3 linked regions of the Candidatus Pseudothioglobus singularis PS1 genome follow. The protein of the gene in region 1 interacts with the protein of each later gene in a pairwise test. Links are inferred from orthologs where the notes say so. Each region holds a gene or a part of one and is shown on either strand. Other genes may lie near its edges.

Region 1 (3,076 bases):
AAAGTGTGGATGTTGTAATTGTTGGAGCTGGTTATACAGGTCTTAGTGCTGCTTTAACGTTGGCAAATAATGGTAAAAAAGTTATTGTTTTGGATGCTGAGGATATTGGATTTGGAGCCAGCACTCGCAATGGTGGCATGTTAGGTTCAGGCCATAAAGTTTCGAATGATCATGCGCAGCAAAAATATGGCTCAGAGGTAGCCTCCAATCTTCATAAAGAAGCTAATGCCTCACTGGCTTATACGACTAATTTAATTAAAGAGAATCAGATTGATTGTGATCTTCAAATTTGTGGAAGGCTTAGAACCTCATGGCTACCTCAAAACCAAACAGATATGTCTAATAATTTAAATAAATTAAAAGATATTGAAGATTTTAATTCTCAAATGATCAATTTAGATCTTCTAAAGAAGTCAATTAAAACTGATTTATATTTTGGAGGGCAGTATTATGAAGACCATGGAGCGGTTCAACCTCGTAAATTTCATTATGGCTTATTGAAACTTGCAATTAATGCAGGTGCAATGGTTTATGGAAGTAGACCTGTAACTAAAATTATTAAAAAATCAAAATCAAATGAACTATTGTTTACAGTTAATACTGATGACACCTCTATTGAATGCAAAGACGTATTAATGGCAACAAATGGATACACACGCTCTAATCTTTCAAAGTATTTATCTAGGCGTGTGTTGCCAGTTCCAAGCTTTATTATTACAACTGTTGATATTGGTGAGGATAGAGTGAAATCGTTATTACCAGGAGGCCATTGTATGGTGGAGACTCGTAAACGTTATTGTTACTATCGAGCTACTCCTTGTGGAAAAAGAATTATGCTGGGTACCCGAGCTGCAATGCACGCAATGAGTGCTGAAGACGCTCTGCCAACGCTTAAGAAAATGCTGTCTGAAATTTTTCCCTCTTTGAAGGATGTTGACATTAGTCATTGCTGGACAGGATTTACTGGCTTTAGTTTTAGTCAGCTTCCAAATCTTAGCTCAAAAAATGGCATATATTCCGCACTTGGGTACTGTGGAAATGGCGTTGCAATGGCCCCCTATTTGGGCCATAAAGCCGCACTTAAAATATTAAATCCAGATCAAAGAGTGTCTGTTTTTGAACAAACGCCTCTAGAAACAAGGCCATACTACTTTGGAAAGCCATGGTTTTTGCCAATTGCCAGTGCCTATTTTAGAGGCTTTGATTTGTATGATAATTTCAGACGAGTGAAATCAATAAAAAAAGTTAATTTTGATTAATTTTTACATTAATAACAAGAGCTTTCAATTTTCTCTGTAATTAAAAGAAATCTACATTAGCATGGTAAAATATCGCCTTTTTAAATAATTGGGGATTTATCCATGGAACAAACTCTATCTATAATTAAACCGGATGCTGTAGCTAAAAATGTAATTGGCCAAATTTATTCACGCTTTGAAAGTGCTGGGTTTAAAATTGTTGCATCAAAAATGATTCACCTGGATGATGAAATGGCTGGTGGATTCTATGCCGTTCATCAAGACAGACCTTTCTTTAATGACCTAGTAAGTTTTATGACATCTGGTCCAGTGATGATCCAAGTTCTTGAGGGTGAAAATGCTGTTGCAAAGCATCGTGAAATAATGGGAGCTACTAATCCAAAAGAGGCCGACGCAGGAACAATAAGAGCTGACTTTGCAGAGTCCTTGGATGAAAATGCAGTTCATGGTTCTGATTCTCAGGAAAATGCAGCAATTGAAATTGCATATTTCTTTGGCGATGATGGCGTTTGTCCAAGAACTAGATAGATAAAAGAAGGATATTGTCTTATGTTAGAAAAACAAAACCTTCTAGGGCTTACGCAAAGTAAGCTTAAGAAGTTTTTTTCTGATTTAAATGAGAAACCCTTTCGCACTAAACAAATTATGCAGTGGGTTTATCATCAAGGTGTTACCGACTTTGATGATATGCATAACTTTTCTAAAGATTTAAGACAAAAACTTGACTCAATCGCCTCAATAAATATGCCTGAGATTGTCTCCTTGAATCACTCTAAGGACGGGGTAGTCAAGTGGGTTATAAAGCTTGGTGAAGACAATCATATTGAAAGTGTCTTCATACCTCAAAAGGATAGAGGAACTTTGTGTATTTCTTCGCAGGTTGGATGCTCATTGGCTTGTACTTTCTGTTCAACTGGCTATCAGGGCTTTAATCGTAACCTCAAAAATCACGAGATCATCGCTCAAGTCTTGATTGCTAAAAACTATCTTGAGGCCCATAATAGTAGAATCACTAATGTTGTTTTTATGGGAATGGGGGAGCCTCTTCTCAATGAATCTCCGGTTTATGATGCATGTGAAATTCTTTTGGATGATTGGGCATTTGGCCTTTCAAGGAGAAAAGTAACTGTCTCATCATCAGGAATTGTGCCTGCACTCATAAGAATGTCAGACACTGTTCCGGTTAGCTTGGCTATTTCTTTACATGCACCCGATGATATACTTAGAGATATATTGGTCCCCATCAATCAAAAATATCCTATAAAAGAGCTTATGAAGGCATGCCATTATTACCTAAAAGCTGGAACTCAAGAAAGGCATATATTATTTGAGTATGTCATGCTTGATGGAGTCAATGATTCTATTGAGCAGGCTAAATCCCTTTCAAAGCTTTTAAATTACTGGTTTGAGAGTGAATCAGCAAAAGTTAATTTAATTCCCTTTAACCCTTTTCCAGAGTCTCAATACAAAACATCAAGCCCTTCAACTATCGACAAGTTTCAAGATGTCCTCTTTAAAGCTGGTATAAGAACGACCACAAGAAGAACAAGAGGTGATGATGTTGATGCCGCATGTGGCCAGTTGGCTGGAAAAGTCTTAGACAAGAGCAGAAGAAATGCTGAGCGGAATAGATTACTATCCTAAAAAGAAAAAACAACTTAAAGGAAAACTCTTCTGGGTTGTTTTGTTATTTATAATTCTATTAGGCATGTGGTATTATTTTCAGGATTTAGAGTTGTCAGAGGGAAGCTCCAGTTCAATTATCATCAGTAGGCCGATTGAGGATAGTGAGCCTGTTTCTTTATTAAAAAATCAAT
Region 2 (2,906 bases), 920 kb from region 1 along the record:
TTAAAAATTTATGAAAAAAATCTAAATATTGAATGTTTGTTTTAATCCGTCAAGAATAAAGTCAACAGAAACCATTATCAGCAAGATTCCCATTAACCTTTCAATAGCAATTAATGCCCTGTTACCTAGTTTTCTTCCCAATGCCTCTGATGAGATTAATATAATCCCAGTTATTAAACAAGCAACAAATACAACAAAAGTCCACTCAACCCATCTATTTGGCTCTTTTGCCATAAACAGTATTACTGCTGCTATCGCTGATGGACCAGCTAGCATTGGGACAGCAAGCGGCACAATTAGAGGCTCAGTATTCTCATTGTGACTAAAGATAGGTTTTGTTCCAGGGAAAATCATTCTAATGGCAATAATAAATAATATTATTCCACCAGTAATACCAAGCGAAGACTGATCTATATCTAACAACTGAAGAATATATCTTCCAACAAACATAAAAAATAACAAAATGACTAGGGCAATTAATAATTCACGAACAATGATGATTCTTCGTCTCTCAATTGGTATATTTTTAAGGATACTAAGAAATACAGGCACGTTTCCAATAGGGTCCATGATAATAATTAATAATAAAATTGCAGCTAATACAGTCACTTGAGGGTTTTTTTATAAGAAATGGAGCTGGCATTTTATAGGAATAGATTTTTAATATAATAGTAAATGAAATTATCAAATTATCTGTTCCTAAAAATTTAAGCAAATAAAAGAAGAAATATCATTGCAATTCAATCCTCTAAAGGTGATAATTTATCTATCTGTTGTGTTCGTGCTTGATTTATTTCCCTGAGCCGATTAAGTATAGAAAAGGAGATGAGATTGGTTACTTTTGTGTATGCCCACCTTGAAGTGGGAAACCTACGGTAAACATCGAACTTCCGCCTTGAACCAGAATGGTTCAGGACCATGTCAACACGGCACAATGGACCCTCTAATCTAATTATAAATAACCATTCTTTGCATTTTTTGTACTGCTAAAATTAGTACATATTTAAATAAATTGCCGAATGAAAGAACTTCGAAAAAAACTAAGAATCATTAGAAAGTCAATCGATACGCCAACTCGAAAAAAGCAAGGTAAAAAACTCCTGTATCAATGTCAAAAACATGCCATCTTCAGAAATGCGAAACATATTGCAATTTTCACACCTAATGATGGTGAAATCGAAACTATTGACACCATAAATTTTTTAACACATCAGGGTTATTATGTATATTTGCCGATTCTTGTTGGGGAAAAACTAAAGTTTGCAAAGATGGGCAAACTATTTAGAAAGAATAGATTTGGTATAGATGAACCAATCTTTAGTCCTCTTGTTGGCGCTCATAAGATGGATCTTATTCTGATGCCTCTCGTCGGATTTGATGCAAATAAAAATCGACTTGGAATGGGGGGAGGGTTCTATGATAAAACTCTGAGCTTTCATACAAAATTAAAGAATTTTCGAGTACCAAAATTATTTGGATTAGCATTTGATGCTCAAGAGGTGAGTCGTCTTTATTCTCAGCCCTGGGATGTTCCAGTCAATGGAATAGTCACTCCAACGCGATTTATACGTTAACTATTTTTATTCACTTTTCCTAAGGCTTGTCTTTGAAAAAAAGATTTTAGAATGGGAGTTTCATCAATTAAATTCATTCCATAACCCCTAAGCCATCTTATTGATTCGTTATTCTCTTTGTAAATCCAGTCCAGTCCTGTCATGGTCTTTGACATCATTTCATTGTCTAGCCTTCTTGCTCTTGCATACTTTCGAAGAACAATAAAATCTCCCATTGGTTTGTCAATATTTTCGGATAACTGTTTACTTAGCTCGATGACATCAGAAAAGCCCAGATTTGCACCTTGGCCAGCCAGTGGATGAATATTGTGAGCAGCATCACCAATCAATGCTAAATTTTCAAGAACGTACTCTTTTGCACTTCTTGAGACCAAAGGAAAACTTTTCTTACTACTTTGAAGCTCCAAAGATCCAAATTGATACTCTGATGCCTCAGATAACATTTTATTGAATATACTTATTGTTGTTGTTTCAAGCTCATTAGCAAGTGTCTCTTTACAGGACCAAACAATCGAAGCCTGATTTTCTGATAGAGGCAATATGGCAAGAATACTATCTGTTAAAAATCTTTGCCATGTGGTATCCATCAAAGGCTTTTCACTTACAATATTTGCAATAATTGCTTTTTGTTGATAATCATGCTCGGTGACTTGAATCTCTGCCAAACCTCTTACTTTTGAGTGAGGTCCATCTGCCCCAATTAAAAGGTTACATGAGTAATTTTCACCATTATCTAGATCTAACGTATAACCTGAGTCTGTTTTTGTGAGTTCAGTTAGCTTTGCATTAATCATGGTGACTTTAGATTGATCAACTGCATTAAAAAGGGCAGCTTGAATGAGATCATTCTCTACAATGTGACCTAAGTATTCAATGCCTTCATCTTTTGCATAGAAATTAAGATGGCCATGTGAGTTTTGATCCCAAACTTTGGTGGCACTAAACCCTTTTTTTCTTTTTATCTTATCCCAGACATTGATTGAACATAAAAAATCTTGGGTAGATGGTGTAATAGCGCTAACCCGGGTATGAAATGAGTCAGTTATTGTTGGATTAGAATTATTTGGGTCAATAATTGCAATACTTAATTCCATTTTTTTTGATAGTTCAACCACTAATGAGAGTCCAATCATGCCGCCACCAACTATGATGACATCAAACTCTTTCAATTACCCTTCCCCAGCAATTGTCATTTCACTTATCAAGGTGGTACCTACTTTTAGATTGCTTCTGAGATCAAAATCATTACCAACATAGGTAATGTTTTTAAGCATATCCTTTAAGTTTCCAGCTATTGTGATGCCAGAGACTGGGTATTGAATCTCTCCATTT
Region 3 (2,904 bases), 610 kb from region 1 along the record:
TAAGAAACTTGAAATTATCCAAGCAACAATCCTAGCAAAGCCTTTGAATTTTGCATCAAATATTGCTGGATTCATAGTCTTTTTTAGTTTTGGCCATATTGCTTTTTTAATTGGCATTCTAATGATGATGGGGCAAATGATTGGGGCTTTTTTTGGAACTCATTATTTATTGAAAGCCAATCCACTAATAATTAGGTTTTTAATTGTCATTATTTCGATTTCAATGCTTATTAAATATATGCTTTCGCTGAGTTAGTATTGATTTATATTTTTTCTAGGTAAGTCAAATTGAGTTTTAAAGTGATGCCATTCGAAGCGTTCAGGGTAATTTCGTCGATAGTCTTCAAATTTTGAAATATCTGAAATGACCTCGTCATCATCTTTAAAAGAATATATTGAATTTAGAGTCGCATGAAGCGTTTTTTCTTCAATCACCATAGATTCACGATTAATTAGCGTTTCAATTTCACTATTCATTGGTTTTTGTATGAATTTGCATAACTCTTTATAGATCATAAAACTTCCCATAAACTTGGCATCGATAGAGTGCCCTGCAATATGAGGAGTAGACCAGTATGCTGACTTTTGAAGAGTCGGGTTAATATTGGGCTCATTCTCCCAACAATCAATAATATTAGCCTTGGTATTGATTGTTTCCCAAATGGCTTCATCAATGATTCCACCTCTGGCCGCGTTTATTAGAATTGTATCCTGAGTAATGAGATTAAAGTTTTGACTTCCAAGAAGATTATGAGTTGGATAAGGCCCATTATTTGTCAAAGGAGTATGAAAGGTTACTATATCTGCACTAAGAGCATTTTCTATACTGACAAAGCCATCAGCACCCTCTTTTTCCTCTCGTGGTGGATCATTTAAAAGCGTAGTCATACCAAGCTGCTTTGCTTTAAAGTCAAGTCTTCGACCCACATTGCCAACTCCAATAATACCGAGCGACTTTTCAGCTAATTTGAAACAATAATCATGCGCAAGATTTGCTAATGCACTAATCACGTACTCAGCAACTGCATTAGCATTACATCCTTGAGCAGAGGAGAAAGCTATATTGTTTTTATATAAATAACTTTCATCAATATGATCCAGGCCTGCAACCGTTGAACCAACAAAAGAAATTTTCGTGCCCTCTAATAGTTCTTGATTGACCTGTGTTCTTGATCTCACAATTAACATATCGCAGTCTAACAAACTCTCTCTATTAATTTCCCTGCCTGGAAGAGTTACAACTTCTCCAAACTCTGAAAAAATCTTGTTAAATCCCCAAACTGCATCATCAATCATTAGTTTCATTTGGGTATTCTCCAGTCAATGGGCTTTTGATTGTTTGATTCAAGGTATTCATTAGCTTTTAAAAAATGTTGACTACCAAAGAAGCCTTTATGTGCAGAAAAGGGTGATGGATGCGGAGCACTGAGTATTAAGTGTTTGCTGCTATCTATCAATTCAGTTTTTTTATTAGCATAGGCGCCCCAGAGTAAAAAAACTAAATTATTTTTTTTCTCATTGAGGAGTCTAATCACATGATCAGTAAAAAACTCCCACCCTTTGTTCGCATGAGCCGCTGGAGATTGCCTTTCGACAGTTAGCACACTATTAAGCAGCAAGACCCCTTGGGTAGCCCAAGTGACAAGATTACCATGACCAGGATTCGCAAAATTTACATTATTTGATTCCAGCTCTTTATAAATATTTCTGAGGGATGGAGGTATGGCGGTGCCTTTAGGCACAGAGAAACTAAGTCCTTCTGCCTGACCATCCCCATGATATGGGTCTTGACCAAGAATTATAACTTTTGTAGAGTTAAAGCTTGAATATTCAAAGGCCTTGAACCATTCTCCTCTGGGTGGATAAATTTCACTATCAATTCTAGAGTTGAGAAACGAGTATAGCGAGATAAAGTAATCCTTTTCTTTCTCTTTAGAGAGGTATTCAGACCAGTCACCAATACTTTGAGTCATGATAAGTTCATAGGATCGAATGAATTTGTATTAATGAAGTTAGATTGCATTTAAATAGTAAAAAATATTTTATGGTTTAAAATGATTTCAAATCATGCATTTATTTAGCGTTTCAAGGATTAGTTTTATTATAACAAGGATTAAGCATGACTGATTGGATCAGTAGGTGGGAAAACAATAGAATAGGTTGGCATGCCGACCAAATCAATAGACAGCTCATTGAGTATCTAGATCAGCTTAATCTGTCTCCAGGGGATACGATTTTTGTTCCCTTGTGTGGAAAAACTAAAGACATGTTATTTCTACTTGAAAATCAAATAAATGTGATTGGTGTAGAGATGAGTATTATCGCAGCAGAAAAGTTTTTTTCAGAAAACAACTTATCTTATTCAATATCAAATTCAGATGGATTCATACTTTATGAAGGCGATGGAATAAGAATTTATTGCGGTAATTATTTTGATTTAGAAGCAAATCATCTTCAGGAGGTGAAGGCAGTTTATGACCGCGCATCATTGATCGCTCTTGATAGTGAATTAAGACAAAAATACATTAAACATTTAAATGATATAATAGTCATTGATGTGAGGATTTTATTGTTAACTTTGAATTATCCACAGCATCAAAGATCTGGCCCACCTTTTGCAGTTAGCAAATTTGAGGTCGATGAATTATTTAGAGTTTCTTTTCAATGTCGAGAGCTGGAGTGTATTAATGATATTGAAAATGAGCCAATGTTTCAAAATCTTGGTGTAGATTTTGTAGAAAAAGCAGTGTATTTACTGCAAAAAGTGAGAGTGTAATGGCAAAAAAAATGACAGGCATAGTAGCCCAATTTGGTACAAAGGGATATGGTTTTATAACAGGAGATGATGGTGAAAAGTACTTTGTTCATCAAAAAAATGTTTTTAATAAATCCCGATTAAGAAGT

Evidence for each region.
Region 2: the proteins of ndk (region 1) and W908_RS07485 interact in binary tests that used the Escherichia coli proteins (3 or more experiments, as listed by UniProt). The link is inferred for Candidatus Pseudothioglobus singularis PS1 from one-to-one orthologs.
Region 3: the proteins of ndk (region 1) and ung interact in binary tests that used the Escherichia coli proteins (3 or more experiments, as listed by UniProt). The link is inferred for Candidatus Pseudothioglobus singularis PS1 from one-to-one orthologs.

Annotation. Positions count from the first base shown.
Region 1 is NZ_CP006911.1:560,793-563,868, forward strand. Bases 166-3,074 are described here. They hold ndk (nucleoside-diphosphate kinase), read left to right. Parts: upstream 166-1,361; coding sequence 1,362-1,787; downstream 1,788-3,074. Other genes in these bases: W908_RS02845 (NAD(P)/FAD-dependent oxidoreductase), read left to right, coding at 166-1,259; rlmN (dual-specificity RNA methyltransferase RlmN), read left to right, coding at 1,809-2,903; W908_RS02860 (hypothetical protein), read left to right, coding at 2,875-3,074. Outside these bases: more of W908_RS02845, read left to right, coding at 1-165; more of W908_RS02860, read left to right, coding at 3,075-3,076. UniProt on the Escherichia coli protein: Major role in the synthesis of nucleoside triphosphates other than ATP. The ATP gamma phosphate is transferred to the NDP beta phosphate via a ping-pong mechanism, using a phosphorylated active-site intermediate.
Region 2 is NZ_CP006911.1:1,480,154-1,483,059, forward strand. What follows is about bases 58-2,796. They hold W908_RS07485 (5-formyltetrahydrofolate cyclo-ligase), read left to right. Parts: upstream 58-1,019; coding sequence 1,020-1,574; downstream 1,575-2,796. Other genes in these bases: W908_RS07480 (MarC family protein), read right to left, coding at 58-609; W908_RS07490 (FAD-dependent monooxygenase), read right to left, coding at 1,571-2,743; W908_RS07495 (metallopeptidase TldD-related protein), read right to left, coding at 2,744-2,796. Outside these bases: more of W908_RS07480, read right to left, coding at 22-57; more of W908_RS07495, read right to left, coding at 2,797-2,906. UniProt on the Escherichia coli protein: Involved in the removal of 5-formyltetrahydrofolate.
Region 3 is NZ_CP006911.1:1,173,373-1,176,276, reverse strand. What follows is about bases 138-2,874. They hold ung (uracil-DNA glycosylase), read right to left. Parts: upstream 1,974-2,874; coding sequence 1,302-1,973; downstream 138-1,301. Other genes in these bases: W908_RS05960 (cold-shock protein), read left to right, coding at 2,776-2,874; W908_RS05965 (thiopurine S-methyltransferase), read left to right, coding at 2,120-2,776; W908_RS05975 (4-phosphoerythronate dehydrogenase), read right to left, coding at 253-1,305; W908_RS05980 (TSUP family transporter), read left to right, coding at 138-256. Also shown: more of W908_RS05980, read left to right, coding at 1-137; more of W908_RS05960, read left to right, coding at 2,875-2,904. UniProt on the Escherichia coli protein: Excises uracil residues from the DNA which can arise as a result of misincorporation of dUMP residues by DNA polymerase or due to deamination of cytosine.